DNA from 2 places in the Streptomyces platensis genome. Region 1 is predicted to be linked to the other one. Evidence: riboswitches for the same ligand, from Rfam matches in the RefSeq annotation. Region 1 holds a riboswitch; the other holds the start of a gene.

Region 1 (8,627 bases):
ACCGTGTCGGTGTCCGTGACCGCGCTCTTGACCTTCTTCGCGGAGACCTTCGGCTCGTCGAGGAGGTTGATCAGGCCCTTGGGGCTGGCGGCCGACTTGCTCATCTTGGCCGACGGGTCCTGGAGATCGTAGATCTTCGCCGTCTCCTTGAGGATGTACGGCGCCGGCATCGTGAAGGTGTCGCCGTAGCGGCTGTTGAAGCGCTCGGCGAGGTCGCGGGTCAGCTCGATGTGCTGGCGCTGGTCCTCGCCGACCGGGACCTGGTGGGCCTGGTAGAGCAGGATGTCGGCGATCTGGAGGATCGGGTACGTGAACAGGCCGACGGAGGTGCGGTCGGCGCCCTGCTTGGCGGCCTTGTCCTTGAACTGGGTCATACGGGACGCCTCGCCGAAGCCGGTGAGGCAGTTCATGACCCAGCCGAGCTGGGCGTGCTCGGGCACATGGCTCTGGACGAAGAGCGTGCAGCGCTCCGGGTCGAGACCGGCGGCCAGCAGCTGGGCGGCCGCGATCCGGGTGTTGCTGCGCAGTTCCGCCGGGTCCTGCGGAATGGTGATCGCATGCAGGTCGACCACCATGTAGAAGGCGTCGTGGGACTCCTGAAGCGCCACCCACTGGCGTACCGCACCGAGGTAATTGCCGAGGTGGAAGGAGCCGGCAGTGGGCTGAATGCCGGAGAGCACACGTGGACGCTGCTGCATGGCGGAGCCATTCCCCTGGGGGTGGTGGTGGGCGACGGGCGGGCGATCGAGAGCCATGCCATTGATTGTCTCAGGTCGGCAAGGGGGGCCCGGCCTGTGGTGGCGCATGCGGCAACGGGGCCGGCGGCCGTCGGCGCCGCAGCGCCGGTGCGCGGCGCTCTGTTCGGGGCGGGCGGCAGCGGGAATCGCGGGTCGGATGACCGACGGACAGCCGGTCTCCGAGGAAGCCCGGCGTCGGGCGGGGTGCCGGGCGGGGTACCGGTGCGCCGGGAGGGCGGGGTCCCGCTGCCGGTGCGCCGGACCGGCGGGGGGCACGAAGCCGCCCCGCCGGGCGAACCCCACCGCACCGCCCGTTCAGGCCGTCGGCAGCCCCGGCGCCGGGTAGGCGGCCATCAGCTCCGCGACCTCGCCGCGGATCACCGTCAGCGCGCCCTCGTCGCCCTTCGCCGCGGCCTGGACGCTGCGGTCGATCCACTCGGCGACCAGCGGCATCCGGTCCGTGCCCAGTCCGCGGGAGGTGAGGGACGGGGTGCCGATGCGGATGCCGGACGGGTCGAAGGGCTTACGGGGGTCGAAGGGGACGGTGTTGTAGTTGACGACGATGCCGGCGCGGTCCAGCGCCTTGGCGGCGACCTTGCCGGGGACCTCCTTCGAGGTGAGGTCGATCAGCACCAGGTGGTTGTCGGTGCCGCCGGAGACCAGGTCGTAGCCGCGGGCCAGCAGCGCCTCGGCGAGCGCCTTGGCGTTGGCGACGACGGCGTGCGCGTAGTCCCGGAAGGACGGGGCGGCCGCCTCGCGCAGTGCGACCGCGATGGCGGCGGTGGTGTGGTTGTGCGGGCCGCCCTGGAGGCCGGGGAAGACGGCCTTGTCGACGGCCTTGGCGTGGCTCGCCCGGGACATCAGCATCGCGCCGCGCGGGCCGCGCAGGGTCTTGTGGGTGGTGGTGGAGATGACGTCCGCGTGCGGCACGGGCGAGGGGTGGGCGCCGCCCGCGATCAGGCCCGCGATATGCGCGATGTCGGCGACGAGGACGGCGTCGACCTCGCGGGCGATCTCGCCGAAGGCGGCGAAGTCGATGGTGCGGGGGACGGCGGTGCCACCACAGAAGATGATCTTCGGGCGTTCCTTGCGGGCGAGGTCGCGCACCTCGTCGAAGTCGATCAGCGCGGTGTCGGGACGTACGCCGTACTGCACGCCGCGGAACCACGTACCGGTCGCCGAGACGCCCCAGCCGTGCGTGAGGTGGCCGCCCATCGGCAGCGCCATGCCCAGCACGGTGTCGCCGGGCTCGGCGAAGGCGAGGTAGGCGGCGAGATTGGCGGGCGAGCCGGAGTACGGCTGGACGTTGGCGTGCTCCACACCGAAGACGGCCTTGGCACGCTCGACGGCCAGCGTCTCGACCTGGTCGATGTTCTGCTGGCCTTCGTAGTAGCGACGGCCCGCGTACCCCTCGCTGTACTTGTTCTGCAGGACGGTGCCGGTGGCTTCCAGGACGGCGGCGGAGACGTAGTTCTCGCTGGGGATCAGTCGCAGCGTGTCGGCCTGGAGCTGTTCCTCGGCGCCGACCAGTGCGGCCAGTTCGGGGTCGGCGACGCTCAGCGCGGGATGCGAAAGGGACCGGGACATGCGGGGCTGTGACATGGCGTCCTCCGGGGCGGTCGATCGGTGTTGCCGGTCGTGGTCCCGGGGTGCCCAGGCGGGGCGGCACCTCGTGATGGTTGCCGCACACCGCTTCCTCGAGGTTGCTTCCCCGTGCGCCAGTCGCGGTGCGCACCGCAGAGTCTAAGACACCCCCCGGGGCCCTGTCCGGCGGATCTTCGCAGGCCGGGCGGTCCGGGCGGGCGCGACAATGGAGAGGGACGCGGCAGTGCCCGCGCCCGTACGGCCTACCGAACGGAGTCACCGGTGACGTCCACGGAACGCGGCATCGCGGCCGCCGAAGCCCACAGCGCGCACAACTACCACCCGCTGCCCGTCGTCGTGGCCACCGCCGAGGGCGCCTGGGTGACGGATGTCGAGGGCCGCCGCTACCTGGACATGCTCGCCGGGTACTCCGCACTGAACTTCGGGCACGGCAACCGCCGGCTGCTCGACGCGGCCACGGCGCAGCTGGAGCGGGTCACGCTCACCTCGCGCGCCTTCCATCACGACCGGTTCGCCGACTTCTGCACCCAGCTGGCGGAGCTGTGCGGGATGGAGCTGGTGCTCCCGATGAACACCGGCGCCGAGGCCGTCGAGACAGCGGTGAAGACGGCCCGTAAATGGGGCTACAAGGTCAAGGGCGTCCCGGACGGCCGGGCGAAGATCATCGTCGCGGACAACAACTTCCACGGCCGGACGACCACCATCGTCTCCTTCTCCACCGACCCCGAGGCGCGCGCCGACTTCGGCCCGTACACCCCCGGCTTCGAGATCGTCCCGTACGGCGACCTGGCCGCGCTGGAGGCGGCCGTCGACGCCGACACCGTCGCCGTCCTCCTGGAGCCGATCCAGGGCGAGGCGGGCGTGCTGGTGCCGCCGCCGGGCTATCTGGCGGGCGTACGGGAGCTGACCCGCAGCCGGAACGTGCTGTTCATCGCCGATGAGATCCAGTCGGGGCTGGGCCGCACCGGCCGGACCTTCGCCTGTGAGCACGAGGACGTGGTGCCCGACATGTACGTGCTCGGCAAGGCGCTCGGCGGCGGGGTGGTGCCGGTCTCGGCGGTCGTCTCCTCCCGCGAGGTACTGGGCGTCTTCGCACCCGGCGAGCACGGCTCGACGTTCGGCGGCAACCCGCTCGCCTGCGCGATGGCCCTGGAGGTCATCGCGATGCTGCGGACCGGCGAATTCCAGCAGCGGGCCGCGGAGTTGGGCGAGCATCTGCACAGCGAGCTGGCGCAGCTGGCGGCCGGCGGCGCGGTGGCCGCGGTGCGCGGCCGCGGACTCTGGGCCGGCGTGGACATCAACCCGTCGCGCGGCACGGGCCGGGAGATCTCCGAACAGCTGATGGCCCGCGGCGTGCTGGTCAAGGACACCCACGGCTCGACGATCCGGCTCGCGCCCCCGCTGGTCATCAGCAAGGAAGACCTGGACTGGGGGCTCGACCAGCTGCGGGGCGTGCTGGAGGGGTGAGACCGGGGCGGTGCCGGACGCGGGCTGCCCTCGTGTGCGGTCCTCCTAGGGGGTGTCTTCAAATGATCTCGGGTGGTAGATCATGGTGGGGTGATACGTCGCCATGAACTGTCGGATGCCGAGTGGGAGTTCGTCCGGCCTCTGCTGCCTGAATCGTTGCGGGGGCGGAAGCGGTTGGATGACCGCACTGTGCTCAACGGGATCGTGTGGAAGTTCCGGACCGGCACGGCCTGGCGGGATGTGCCTGAGCGGTACGGCCCGTGGGCCACGCTGCACACCCGCTTCCGTCGCTGGGCCCTGGACGGCACCTTCGAGCGGATGCTGCAGGCCGCCCAGGCGAGGGCGGACGAGGCGGGGGACATCGACTGGCTCGTGTCGGTCGACTCCACCGTCGTCCGTGCCCACCAGCACGCCGCCGGGGCCCGAAAAGGGGGCTCCAAAGCCCCGGACTCGGACGCTCCCGGGGCGGTCTGACCAGCAAGATTCACCTCGCCTGCGATGCCACCGGCCGTCCGCTCGCCTTCCTCGTCACGGGCGGGAACACCAACGACTGCACCCAATTCACCGCCGTGATGGACGCGATTCGGGTGCCCCGAACCGGCCCCGGACGGCCACGGGTCCGGCCCGCCCACGTGCTGGGCGACAAGGGCTACAGCTCCAAGGCCATCCGGACCTGGCTGCGGCGACGAGGCATCGGCCACACCATCCCCGAACGAGCCGACCAGATCCGCAACCGCCTCCGGCGCGGCAGCCACGGCGGACGCCCGCCAACCTTCGACAAGCAGCTCTACAAACAGCGCAACGTGGTCGAACGCTGCTTCAACCGCCTCAAGCAGTGGCGCGGCATCGCCACCCGCTACGACAAGACCACCGAGTCCTACCAAGCCGCCGTCACCCTCGCCTCGCTCCTGATGTGGGCGTGATATTTGAAGACACCCCCTAGGCGGAGAGCGCGGCCGGGGTGACGAGCCGGGCGCGTTCGTGGAGTTCCCGGGCGGCGGGGTTCTTTAGGTGGGGGCGGATGAGCTTGAACATTGTTCGCATGCGCTGATCTGCACGCCCCGACTGCACCAGAGGGTAATCATCCAGGGCGAGATGCCATGTCGCGCATGCTGCTTCGAGGTGGCCGATTTCCAGTCGCCGCTCAGCCAAGGTGGCGCGGTGGCGTACGCGAGCGCGACGGTAGACGCTGAAGCGCACCTTGTCCGAGTCCTGCATAGCCTTGATGGAGCCGGGAATATCGCCGAGTTCGTACCGGACCTGGCTGGTGTGGTAATTCAGGGCTGCCGGATCATACGAGCCGAACGCTTTCCCCCTGGACTCAGCCCTCTCCATGGCCACTTCGGCCTCTCGCAGATACATCAGCGCATTGCTGTGGTCGCCGATTTGCGCGGAGGTATGCGCCTGCTGCCCGGCAAGGAAAGCTCGCATTCGCGGACCAGCTTGCGGAGACGCGGCAGCGGCAGCGTCAGCGAGCCGCATGGCCTGCCTGCCGTGCCGTAGGTCAACAGCCTGCACACTCATCCCCCGAAGCGTTGTGCAGTACGTCAAGTGATCCTCTGCCGCTCCGGCAAGTTCCAACGCCTTGAGATAGTACTGCTGCGCAAGGCCGTGAACGCCTTCATCCACTGCCATGTACCCGGTGAGATAGCACAAATCGGCAGCAGCCGACATCATAGCTTTGCGTACCGACTCGGAGGCGTCAGCCCGTAGATATGGGGCTACCGTGTTCACCAAGAAGGCCGCCGCCATCGGACGGGCGTGACGCCCGCCGAATTGGTCATCCAGTTCTGACACTCGTTCGGTCATGGCAATAACCATGTCAACCTCTGGCATGCCAATACGCCGGGGCTGTCCGCTTTGAACGGCTTCCATCCGTCCCACCACATCCGGCCAATTGGGCACGGTCAGCGCAACGGAAAAGAGCCCTATACCGAGAACGCTACGACGCGAGGGGTCCATATCTCCCCTACCGAGATCGATCAGCCCTTCCACCGTGCCCGGAGTGGCACCGGAGCTCTTGACCGGTGCGGGGAATCCGGCCTCGGCATGCGTGACCGGACGTCCCAGCTTCCGCGCCAGGGCCTCCACGATCAGCGGTCTGGCCTGCTCCTTCGGCAGGTGCCCCTGACACCACTGATGGGCCGACGGCTCGCGGTACTTGAGCGGGGTTCCCCGCTCGGTGCCGATGCGGTTCACGGCCTGGACGAACTGCCGCAGCGTCCAGCCGGTCTGCCGGTAAAGCCGTTCAAGGTGCCGGTTCGGTTCCCGAGTGCCCATCAGCCCTCAACTCCCCGCTGTGCACGAGCGCTTAAAACTTTTAAAAGCCGCTTCCTCTGCCACCGTACCGCTGGGTGTAGCCGAGCGGTTGCCTAGAGCGAGGAAGGCCCTCCTGGCTACGGACAAGCAAGAGGACCCCCGCGACCGTGGTGGACGGCCCGGGGGCGTGGCCCTCAACTACAAGGGAGTTGACGACATGCCCGACGTTACAGCGAAGGTCTTCGTCCGGCTGCTGCCGTGGACCAGCCCGGACGGAAAACCGTGCTTCCTGGCGGGCGACGGGACCGGATATGTCTCCCGCATGGCCGACCGGATCGAGGAGGAGCAGCTCGGCTCAGCCGACGACCTCATCGACGAAGCCCGCCAACTGCTTGCTGCACGCGCGTGGACGCCCGGCGAACTGCACCTGCTGGCCGTGGAATTAACCGCCACCCTCGCCGATGTCCGCCGGGTGGCCAGGAGCCGGGGCGGGCGCCTGGCCGCGCTCGGGCAGGCATCGGCCCCTACGTAGAAGTTCGTGCAAGTCGCTGGCGCGCCGCGGCGGCTCAAGTACAAGCTCGGACATGTTGATCGTCACCCGAGGCGACGGAGGACACCATGGCTTTGCACCGCCTGGGCAAGGACCCCGAGAGTCCGAACAACGGCTCCCCGACTGTGTACCTGGACGATGAGAGCGGAAACTACGTCCTGCAAGGTTGGCGGGTCACGGACCCCGAGCGCCTGGCACAGCTGGACGTTCCCAGCCATGAGACCGTGATCGAGTTCCCGAAGCGCATGATGCAGTTCTTCCCGGAGGTGAGCGGTGGCGACGGCGGAGCCGACATTTGAGGAGCTGTTCCGGTCGGCCCGGCACAGCGCGTGGCACTTCGAGGCCAGGGACGCCTACGCGCTGGACGAGGCGTACCAGGAGTGGATCGCCGGTGACCACTTCGACCCCGCCAAGCGATGGCCGTGGTGGATCGACCTTGTCTCGGCTTCGGTGGCCCGCGGCGTGGACGTGCGCCGAGCACGTGTCGTCTCGGAACCCGTATCCGCCTACATCCGCTACGAGCACGCGCTCACCGGTGGACACAACGTCAAGGCCGGAGAGTCGGTGCGCTGGCTCCCCCGTCGGCAAGCCTCTTCCTTGCTGTTGCCGGGCAACGACTGCTGGGTCTTCGACCGTTCGTCGGTGCTGTTCAACCACTTCAACGGTGACGGGGAGATGACCGGTGAAGAGCTGGTGACCGACCCCGGGGTGGTCCACGCCTGCGTATCGGCGTTTGAATCGATCTGGGAACGGGCGACTCCCCACGAGGAGTACCGGCCGGTCTGACCGTACGTACTCGGAGCACTCGAACGTGACGTCGTCGTCCAGCGTCCGGCAGGCCCGAGAGGCCCTTGGCAAGCGCCTGCGTGAGATGCGCAAGGATTCGGGTCTGACAGCACGGGAGTTGGCTGCCCGGGCCGGCTGGCATGAAAGCAAGTGCAGCCGCATCGAGAACGGCCGCACCGGGCCTTCTGACGATGACCTACGGGTGTGGGCGCTGCACTGTGGAGCGGCGGGGCAGACGGCCGACTTGATCGCCACCGCACGCAATATCGATGGTGCGTATGTCGAGTGGCGGCGCTTGGAGCGCTCCGGACTCCGCCGTGCACAGGAGTCGGTTCTTCCGCTGTGGGAACGCACGCGGCACTTCCGCGCCTACTCGTCGTGGCTGATCCCGGGGCCCTTCCAGACGCGCGCATACATTGAGGCACTCCTCAGGGCGATTCGTGACCGGCGGGCACTTCCTGACGACCTGGAAGAAGCTGTCCAGGTCCGCGTGGACAAGCAGCGCATCCTGCACGAAGGTCCGCGCCGCTTCGCCGTGATCTTGGAGGAGAGCGCACTTCGCCACCAGATCGGCGGCCCTGCGACGATGGCAGGTCAGCTCGGGCACCTGCTGTCTCTGGCTGCGCTGCCCCACGTCAGCCTCGGGGTGATCCCGCTGCACGCGGACCGGACCGCGCTGTGGCCGGTGGAGGACTTCTGGATCTTCGATGATGCCCAGGTCAACGTTGAGCTGGTGGCCGCCTTTCTCACCATCACGCAGCCGCACGAGATCAGCATGTACGCCCATACCTTCGCGGGCCTGGCCGAATTGGCTGTTTACGGGGCTCCGGCACGGACTCTGATCACAGCAGCGATCGATTCCCTCGGATGAGCGCGCGCAAGTTCACGCAAGTTCGTTGAGGCCGACTCTTCAGCATTCCTAGTTTGTCGCCATACGGAAATACGTCGGAGGGGATGGCGGAAAGGCGATGAGCAGTCGGCGATAGCCGGTATCAAGACTCCCGCCCCGGCTGCGGAATACCCGGACAGGTCGAGCGGCCGGGGCGGGTGAGCGCCGCAGGGAATCCCTTGCGGGCCTACGGGCCATGCGTCGACGGTACGGCGGCATGGCCCCTCATGGAAGAGGAGGTTGGTAGATGAGCGTCGCAGCCGTTGAGACGTACAAGACGCGCACGCCCGACGCCGAAGGGTGGCCCGGAGTCCCTTTCCGGCACCCGGCCGAC
Region 2 (8,627 bases), 4.6 Mb from region 1:
TGGGCGGTGTGGAGAGTCTGATCGAACACCGCTACACCTTCGAAGGCCCGGGTAGTACCTCGCCGAAGGACATGCTGCGGCTGTCCATAGGCCTGGAAAGCCCCGCAGACCTTGTCGCCGACCTCGAACAGGCCCTGGAAAAGGCCGCGAAGGAAGACCGTTGAGTTCCAAGACACCCACGCCCCACCCCGACGCCGCTCCGCCGGGGTCCGCCCCGCCGGAGCGCGCGAAGCCGGCGGCGGCGGACGGGTCCCCGGCACCGGGGGCCCGGCCCGGCCTGTTCCGTGACGCCTCACTGTCCGCGGTCCTGGCGGGCTTCGTCGCCGTCGTCGTGTCCTACTCGGGCCCGCTCGTCATCGTGCTCGCGGCGGCCTCCGCCGGACATCTGAACACCGCTCAGACCAGCTCATGGGTCTGGGCCATCTCCATCGGCAGCGGGCTCACCTGTATCGCGCTGAGCCTGCGCACCAAGATGCCGGTGATCACCGCCTGGTCGACACCGGGCGCCGCCCTGCTGGTGACCAGCCTCGGGGCGTACTCCTACGCGGAGGCCATCGGCGCATTCATCGTCACGGGTCTGGTGATCACCCTGGTCGGGCTGACCGGAGTGTTCGGCCGGCTGATGCGGCAGGTGCCCACCGCCGTGGTCTCCGCGATGCTCGCCGGCATCCTCTTCTCGTTCGGCACCGGGGTGTTCACCTCCCTCAAGACCGCGCCGCTCATCGCCGGTTCGGTGCTGCTGGCCTACCTCCTGGCCAAGCGGTGGCTGCCCCGGTACGCCGTCCTGGTCGCCCTGGCGGCGGGCGTCGCGGCCAGTGCGGTCAGCTCCCGGCTGGACATCCACCTGGACCGGATCGAGCTGGCCAAGCCGGTGCTGACGACCCCGGAGTTCTCGCTCGCCTCCCTCATCGGCATCGCGGTGCCGATGATCCTGGCGACGCTCGCCTCCCAGAACGCACCGGGCATGGCCGTGCTCACCGCCTCCGGCTACCAGCCCAAGGACCGCCTGCTGATCGGTTCCACGGGCCTGGTGTCCACGGCACTGGCCCCCTTCGGCTCCCATGCCATCAACCTCGCGGCCATCACCGCCGCCATCTGCACCGGCCCCGAGTCGCACCGCGACCCGCGGCGGCGCTATGTGGCCGGCGTCTCCTGCGGAGCGTTCTACCTCCTGATCGGAGCCTTCGGTTCCACCCTGGTGGTGCTCTTCGCGGGCCTCCCCAAGGAACTGGTGGCGGCGGTCGCCGGAGTCGCCCTGCTCGGTGCGCTGGCCGGCGGGCTGACCGGGGCGGTGAAGGAGGAGAAGGACCGGGAGGCGGCCCTGATCACCTTCCTCGCCACCGCCTCCGGCCTCACCCTCTTCGGCATCGGCTCCGCCTTCTGGGGCCTCCTCTTCGGCGTCATCGCCCACCTCGTCCTGACCCGCTTCCGCAAGCCCACGGAAGCCGCCAAGTAAGCCGGGCCGGCCCCGCGCCGGCACCGGCCACGACGCGACCGGGGCCCCACGGGCCGCCGGGCACCTCTGCGTGTCCGGCGGCCCGTGTGTGTCCGGCGGCGCGTGTCGACGGGAACCTCCCGAGGCCCGGTCGTCCTCAGGGGGCGAGCGCCTCCACGGCCCGGGCGGGACTGCCCGACGGGATGTGGTCGACATAGCCCTCGGCCCCGCCGGTGTAGTACGTGGCCGGGTCGCTGACGGCCGGCGCCCGGCGCAGGGCGAACCGGGTGACGAGGTCGGGGTTGGCGATGAAGTGGGTGCCGAAGGACACGGCGTCGGCGATTCCGGCCTCGATGACGGCGTTCCCCGACTCGCGGTCGAAGCCGTTGTTCGCGACCAGGGGACCGTCGAACCGGCGCCGGTAGCGTGCGAGCGCCGCGAGGTCGGGCCCGCCGTCCGCCGCCGTGCGGTCCGGGCCCCGCAGATGCAGGTAGGCCACGGGACGGTCGTTGAGCTCCGTCACCAGGGCGTCGTAGTCGGTGAGTGTCTCCTCGTCGGCCCGGAACCGGTCCCCGTCGCTCCAGTAGGGACCCAGGCGGACACCGACGCGCCGGCCCGGCCACGGCTCGGCCACCGCGTCGACGATCTCCAGCAGCAGCCGTCTCCGGCCGGCAGGGTCGCCGCCGTAGGCGTCGGTGCGGAGGTTCAGACGGGGGTTGAGGAACTGCGTGATCAGAAAGGCGCCAAGGGCACCGATCTCGACCCCGTCGAAGCCCGCACGCCGCGCGTTCGCTGCGGCGGCCCGGAAGTCGTCGACCGTCGCCGCGATATCGGCGGTGGTCATTTCCCGGGGAGTGACCGTGTCCTTGAACCCGTCGGCGGTGAAGGACTTCGTACGGGGATTGACCGCTGACGGCCCGCCGGGCAGCTCTCCGCCCAGGTGATCGGGGTGCGAGGCGGCGCCGGTGTGCCAAAGCTGGAGCACGATACGGCCGCCGAGGGCATGCACGAGGCCGGTGACCCGCCGCCACCCGGCGATCTGCTCCTCGCGGTAGATGCCGGGTACGTTGACGAAGCCGATGGCCCGTTCGCTGACCCAGGTCCCCTCGGTGATGATCAGCCCGGCGGTGGCCCGCTGGCCGTAGTAGGTGGCGATCAACTCCGTTGGTACGAGGGCGTCGTTGGCCACGCGGGCCCGGGTGAGCGGGGCCATCACCACCCGGTTGGGCAACGTGAGGTCCCCGAGTTCCGCGCGCCACAGCAGCGGCTGGTCGGGGGTGGTCGGCAGAGTACTGCTCATGGTGGGTCCTCCTCGGCGCCGGGACGGGGCGGTCGCTGGACCGTATTCGGTCCGGACCGCGGTGCCCGGTCACCTCGGCTCGGTGGGGTCCGTCATCAAGGTGACGGAGCGGGACGACGGAAGGTGACCGATGGACGAGCAGGACCGGCTGGCGGAACGGTTCGAGACCCAGCGCGGTCATTTGCGCGCGGTCGCCTACCGGATGCTGGGCTCCCTCAGCGACGCGGACGACGCCGTGCAGGAAGCCTGGCTACGGCTCAGCCGCGTCGACAGTGACACCGTCGAGAACCTGCCCGGATGGCTGACGACGGTGGTGTCCCGGGTCTGCCTCGACATCCTGCGCTCCCGGACCGCACGACGGGAGGAACCGGTCGGACAGGCACTCCCGGACCCGACCGGGGACGCCGGCGACGGAACCGGCCCGGAACCCGAAGCGCTGCTGGTCGACTCGGTCGGCCGGGCGCTGCTGGTGGTGCTGGACACCCTGGCCCCCGCCGAGCGGATCGCCTTCGTCCTGCACGACATGTTCGCCGTGCCGTTCGACCGGATCGCTCCGCTCGTGGCGCGTTCACCCGTCACCACGAAGAAGCTCGCCAGCCGCGCACGCCACAAAGTCCGGGGCACTCCGGCCGTTCCCGCCGCCGATCTCGCCCGGCAACGCAGGGTCGTCGACGCCTTTCTCGCCGCGTCGCGCAACGGTGACCTCGACGCGCTGCTTGCGGTGCTGGCTCCCGGCGTCGTGCGCCGGGCCGACCCCGCTGCCCTGCCCCCGGGTGCGCCGGCCGAGCTTCGCGGTGCGCGCTCCGTGGCCCAGGGGACCCTGGTCTTCGGGCGGAAGGCGCGCTTCGCGGCACCGGCGCTGGTGAACGGGACCGTGGGGATCGTCGTGGCCCCGCGAGGACGGCTGCTTCTCGCCCTCGCCCTCACCGTCGAGGGCGAACGGATCACCGCCTACGACGTGATCGCCGACCCCGAATGTCTCCGGCAACTCGACCTGGCCGTCCTCGACGCGTAACCGGCCCCCGCGGCCCGGCACACCGTTCCGGCCCCGTACGGGCGCCCGGCCCCGTACCGATCTCCAGTGCGTCCCGAGGCCCGGCCCCGTACAAGGGCCCGGTCAGGACGTCCCCGACCCCGCGCCCTCCTGCTTCAGCTTGGTCACCTTCCGGGGGAGTGACCCCGTGCCGTCGGCCGGTGGGGGAGTGGGGACGGGCGGGCCGGTGCCCTGTTTCAGGCTGTCGAGGATGGTCAGGGCCTGGCCGACGATGCCGGAGACGAGCTCGTTCACGCCGTCGGAGCCGTTGAGGACGGTCAGCCGGGCGCCGGAGAGGCCTTGGGCGGCGGATGCGGCGAGGGCGGGGAGGTTTTCGACGGTGCGGTTGGCGGCGATCAGTTCCTGGTTGCCCTCGCGCAGCGAGACCGCGAGGGCCGTGTTGGCATCGGCACGCGCCTGGGCGACGGTCCGTTCGGTGTACGCGCGGGCGTCCGCCTCGAACCGGACCTGGTCACGCTGCGCCTCCGCCAGGGTGCGCAGCCGGTACGCCTCGGCGTCCGCGGGGCGGCGTACCTCGGCCTCCAGCCGCTGGGCGGCGAGCGAGGCCTGCCGCTGGGCCAGTGCGGTCTGCTCCTCGATGACCTCCTGTGAGGCCCTGGCCTGGGAGAGCGGGCCGGCCTGCGCGGCGCGGGCGTTGTACTGCTCGGTCTCGGCGAGGAACCCGGCCCGCTTGATCGCGGTGTCCCGCTCGTACTCGGCCTTCAAGGCCGCCGCCTGCTGCTCGCGTTCGGTCGCCTCCTGGTCGGCCTTGGCCTGCGCGATCCGGGCCGTGCTGGCCACCGCGGCGGCGTGCGGTGCGGCGAGATTGGTGATGTAGCCGGAGGTGTCGGCGATCTCCTGGATCTGCAGGGCGTCGACGACGATGCCGAGTTTCTCCATCTCGGAGTGGCTGCCGTCCTTGACCTCCTGGGCGACCCGGTCCCGCTCCCGGATGATCTGCTCGACGGTCAGTCCGCCGACGATCGAGCGCAGATGACCGGCGAAGATCCGGCCGACCAGCTCTTCCATGGTGGTCTGCTCGGCCAGGAACCGGCGCGCGGCGTTGGCGATGGACGTCTGGTCGTCCCCGACCTTGAAGACGGCGACCGCCCGGACGCCGAGCCGGATGCCCTGCTGGGTGACGCAGTCCTCGGAGATCTCCGCCTCCCGCAGCGACAGCGACAGCACACTCGCCTTCTGTTTGACGGGCATGACCCAGCAGCCATGGCCGGTGACGATACGGAATTGGGCGTCCCCGGCCCGGCGCTTCGAGCCGGAGATCAACAGCGCCTCGTTGGGCGCCGGAACATGCCAGAACAACATCGGAAGGCTCCTGGTCCGATGCGACCGGCCCCGGTGGGGGTGCGGGCACGGCCGCGGGAAAGGGAGTGCTCACGTGGCCGGCGACGGTCGTCGGGACCGCCGGGTCACGCGGGCAGCGGCGCGACGATCACCGACCGCGCCGAGGTGTGGTCCACCACGATGACCTGCGTGTGCCGGGCGATGGGCTCGCGGGACCAGGCGGCGAAGGCCTCGGTGCCGCCGCGTACCGGCAGCAGCACCTCACCCGGGCCGTCGGTCGGGATGGAGACGGTCACCCGCCCGATCACCCCGATCGGGCTGAAGTCCGTGTCATCCGTCGCGCTCACCCGGGCTCCGTCGCTGGTCAAAGCCGCTGCCGGCGCAGCCGCCGGACAGCGGGAAATCCTCGACAACTCAACGGTACTCCGGCCGGGGTGCCGCCCGCGCCGCCGGCCCGGCGGGCGCCGCAGACCTGGTTCAGGCGTCCAGACGGGCGGGCCGGGCCGCCGGGACCGTCGGCTTTCGCGGGGGCAGTACGTCGGGCGCACGATGGGGCCGGAGGGCCGTGAGGGCGATCTCGGTCTCCTCCATCAGCGCACGGTAGGAGACCAGGCGCTGCCACTCGGGATCGGCGACCCCGGGCACCGTGGCGGCGCGCTCGGTCCACTGCTTCACCAGCCCGGCGTACACCGGTGTCTGCCTGATGACCTCCGCGGTGATCCACCGGGGCATCTGCCCGGGGCGGGGGAGGGACGTCGGTCCGTGACCTGCGACGGTGCCGGAAGAGGGGACGCTCATGGCCGTAGAAACGATTCTTCGACGCTGGGGTCACTGCGTATTTTTGCAGCCGTCCGTACTTCCGCCAGGTAGGCGGGGACGCATCTCCATCGAATATCACCTTATGCAGTGATCTATAGCCGGGAAGCGGTCCAATCCGGACGAAGGAACGTTGTCGCAGTCATGGAACCGAGGGAGTTGTGGGAGCGCCACGCGGTACTCGCACAGGCGTTTTGCAGCAGCGATGACGAGGTCCGCCGTACACAGGGACTCCTCGACGAGGCCGAGGCCCGCCGTTCGCGGACCCTGGCCGCCTTCGCCGTGACCGTGGGCAGCGACGCGGTGGTGGCGGATCTGCTCGGCCTGGACGAACGCGAAGTGCGGCTGGCCCGGCGCACGGTGGGCAAGGAGGACGCCCGCGAGGTCGCCAAGAGCCTGCTCGCCCAGCGCCCGAACGAGCCCGCCGCCGCACCGCAGCAGCCCGCACCCCAGGCCCCCACGGCGCAGGCCCCCACCCCGCAGCCCGCTCAGGGGGCCGCCGCGCCGGGCCCCGCCGCGCACGCCACGCCCCCACCGCCCCAGCCGGGACCGGCCGCCGCCCCCCAGCCCTCCGAACCGGCCTGGGCCCCGGCGCTGGACGCGGTCCTGATGAGCAGCTGGCACAACGGCGTCGACCTCACCGCCCTGGCCACCGAACTCGGCCTCGACGTCCGGCTGCTGGTGGCCCGCGCACAACAACTGTCCGCAGAGAGCCGCCCGATGCCGCCCACCCCCTCGGACCGTACGGGACGGCACCGCCGGCTGGTCAACGTCCCGCCCCCACAGCCGGAGGCTTCCCCTCTGACGTGGCGCGAGCGACCACAGCACCCCCCACGGGAGCACTACGAGCAGGAACCCTGGAAGCAACAGCCGTACCAGCACTATCCGGACCAGCAGCAGTACCAGGATTACCGGGTGTACGAGGAGCACCAGCAGTATCAGCAGCCCGCCCAGCCCACCTGGGATGCCAATGCCATCACCGCTGCCCAGCACGACTGGGACGGCATCCTCAGTCAATGGGAGGCCACCGCCGCGCCCCAACCACCCCTCTCCGCACCGGGGCAGGGCGGCGGGTAGCGGGGAAAACCGGACGCCGCTCCCTCCCGACGTCGATTACAGTGGGCGCCGAGCCGTGACTGGCGCTTGGGTGGAGTACCACCGGGGAGCGGCTCGGCCATCCACGGCCGGTGCCGCGCGCCTGGGCGATTCCACACGACGCTCAGGAGCAGCCCATGTCCCCGGAAGCCCGCCTCATGGACGGCAGCGCACTGGCCCGCGGCCTCGTCGAACAGGCCGCCCGGCGCGCGGCGGACCTCACCGAACGGACCGGCACGGCCCCGTGCCTGGCGACCGTACTCGTCGGCGACGACCCCGCCTCGGTGACGTATGTCCGTATGAAGCGCAACCGCTGCGCGAAGGCCGGGATCCTCTCCCGGCATGTCGCCCTGCCCGCCGCCACCACGACCGCGGAGCTGGTCGACACGATCACCGCGCTGTCGAACGACCCCGCGGTGCACGGCATCCTGTTGCAGCACCCGGCCGGCCCGCACATCGACGAGCGCGCCGCGTTCGAGGCGATCGCCCCGGAGAAGGATGTCGACGGCGTCACCTGCCACTCCTTCGCCGCGATGAGCTTCGGCCTGGACGGCTTCGCTTCCTGCACGCCCGGCGGCATCCTCCGGCTGCTGGATCACTATGACGTCGACCTGGCCGGCAAGCACGCCGTCGTGGTCGGCCGCAGCGCGATCCTCGGCAAGCCGGTGGGGATGCTGCTGCTCGGCCGCAATGCCACCGTCACCTACTGCCACTCCCGCACCACCGATCTGGTGTCGCTCACCCAGGAGGCCGATGTGCTGATCGCGGCCGTCGGCCGGCCCCGGTTCCTGGGCGCCGAGCACATCAAGCCCGGGGCCGTCGTGATAGACGCCGGCTCCAACCCGGGCAACGTCGGGGATGTGGACTTCGATGCGGCACGCACCCGCGCCGCCCTGATCACGCCGGTCCCCGGCGGCGTCGGCCCCATGACCATCGCCACCCTGCTCACCCAGACCGTCGACGCCGCGGCCGCCCAGCTGAAAGCGGGCTGACCGCCGCCCGGCGGAGCGGTTGCGGACGGTGGCGCGGGGCGTGGAACGCCGCCGGCCGGCAGACGTTCCGCTGTTCCGAACACCCCACGGCGCCGCCGTCATCCGCTGTGCACTGTCTGCTGCGCCACAGTCGCCACCCGCGTCGTCGCACCGCTGCCGTCATCCCACAGCCGTCATCCCGCCGCCCTCCCGCTGCCGCCTCGCACCGCACCGCCGGCCGGGGTCAGGTGGTGACCGGCTGGGCGGCGCGGGCGAGTTCGCGGCGGAGGCGCATGAAGGGGCGGGGGCGGTTCAGGGCCAGGACCGCGGTGGTCCGCCCGTCGCGTTCGTAGCAGGCGAGGAAGCTGCGGTCGTCGGGTGAGCCCTCGACGATGCGCGGGATGTCGGTGGGCAGGCGCCGGCCGGCGAACTGGATGCGTACGCCGTACTGGTCGGACCAGAAGTACGGCAGGCTCCGGTGGGTCGCGACGGTGCGGCCGGCCAGCAGGTTCCGGACGGCGACGGCGGCCTGTTCGGTGGCGCTGGTCCAGTGTTCGGCGCGGGTGCCGTCCGCCCTGGCGACATCGCCGACCGCCACGATATGAGGCTGCGGAGTGACCCCGCCCGCGTCGCAGCACACCCCGTCGTCGAGCGGGAGTCCGGAGCCTTCGAGCC

The links. Region 1 has a riboswitch for ZMP and ZTP ahead of CP981_RS24165 (serine hydroxymethyltransferase). Riboswitches for the same ligand answer to the same signal wherever they lie in the genome.
Region 2: it holds a riboswitch for ZMP and ZTP, as region 1 does, so the genes downstream of both, CP981_RS03585 (bifunctional 5,10-methylenetetrahydrofolate dehydrogenase/5,10-methenyltetrahydrofolate cyclohydrolase) here and CP981_RS24165 (serine hydroxymethyltransferase) in region 1, are expected to answer to the same signal.

Annotation. Positions count from the first base shown of each region.
Region 1 covers NZ_CP023691.1:5,429,848-5,438,474, reverse strand. Annotated here, with positions in the region: gene trpS (tryptophan--tRNA ligase) at 1-698, opposite strand, end outside; gene CP981_RS24165 (serine hydroxymethyltransferase) at 1,053-2,324, opposite strand; ZMP/ZTP riboswitch at 2,382-2,473, opposite strand; gene rocD (ornithine--oxo-acid transaminase) at 2,604-3,809, shown strand; partial or broken gene CP981_RS24155 (IS5 family transposase) at 3,903-4,732, shown strand; gene CP981_RS24150 (NsdA family TPR-like regulatory protein) at 4,749-6,089, opposite strand; gene CP981_RS24145 (hypothetical protein) at 6,286-6,600, shown strand; gene CP981_RS24140 (hypothetical protein) at 6,687-6,917, shown strand; gene CP981_RS24135 (DUF6879 family protein) at 6,892-7,404, shown strand; gene CP981_RS24130 (helix-turn-helix domain-containing protein) at 7,430-8,275, shown strand.
Region 2 covers NZ_CP023691.1:827,782-836,408, reverse strand. Annotated here, with positions in the region: gene CP981_RS03625 (trans-sulfuration enzyme family protein) at 1-164, shown strand, start outside; gene CP981_RS03620 (benzoate/H(+) symporter BenE family transporter) at 161-1,456, shown strand; gene CP981_RS03615 (alkene reductase) at 1,593-2,735, opposite strand; gene CP981_RS03610 (sigma factor) at 2,866-3,750, shown strand; gene CP981_RS39115 (SPFH domain-containing protein) at 3,853-5,091, opposite strand; gene CP981_RS03600 (hypothetical protein) at 5,196-5,417, opposite strand; gene CP981_RS03595 (hypothetical protein) at 5,548-5,868, opposite strand; gene CP981_RS03590 (hypothetical protein) at 6,031-6,963, shown strand; ZMP/ZTP riboswitch at 7,009-7,097, shown strand; gene CP981_RS03585 (bifunctional 5,10-methylenetetrahydrofolate dehydrogenase/5,10-methenyltetrahydrofolate cyclohydrolase) at 7,119-7,973, shown strand; gene CP981_RS03580 (NAD(P)/FAD-dependent oxidoreductase) at 8,197-8,627, opposite strand, start outside.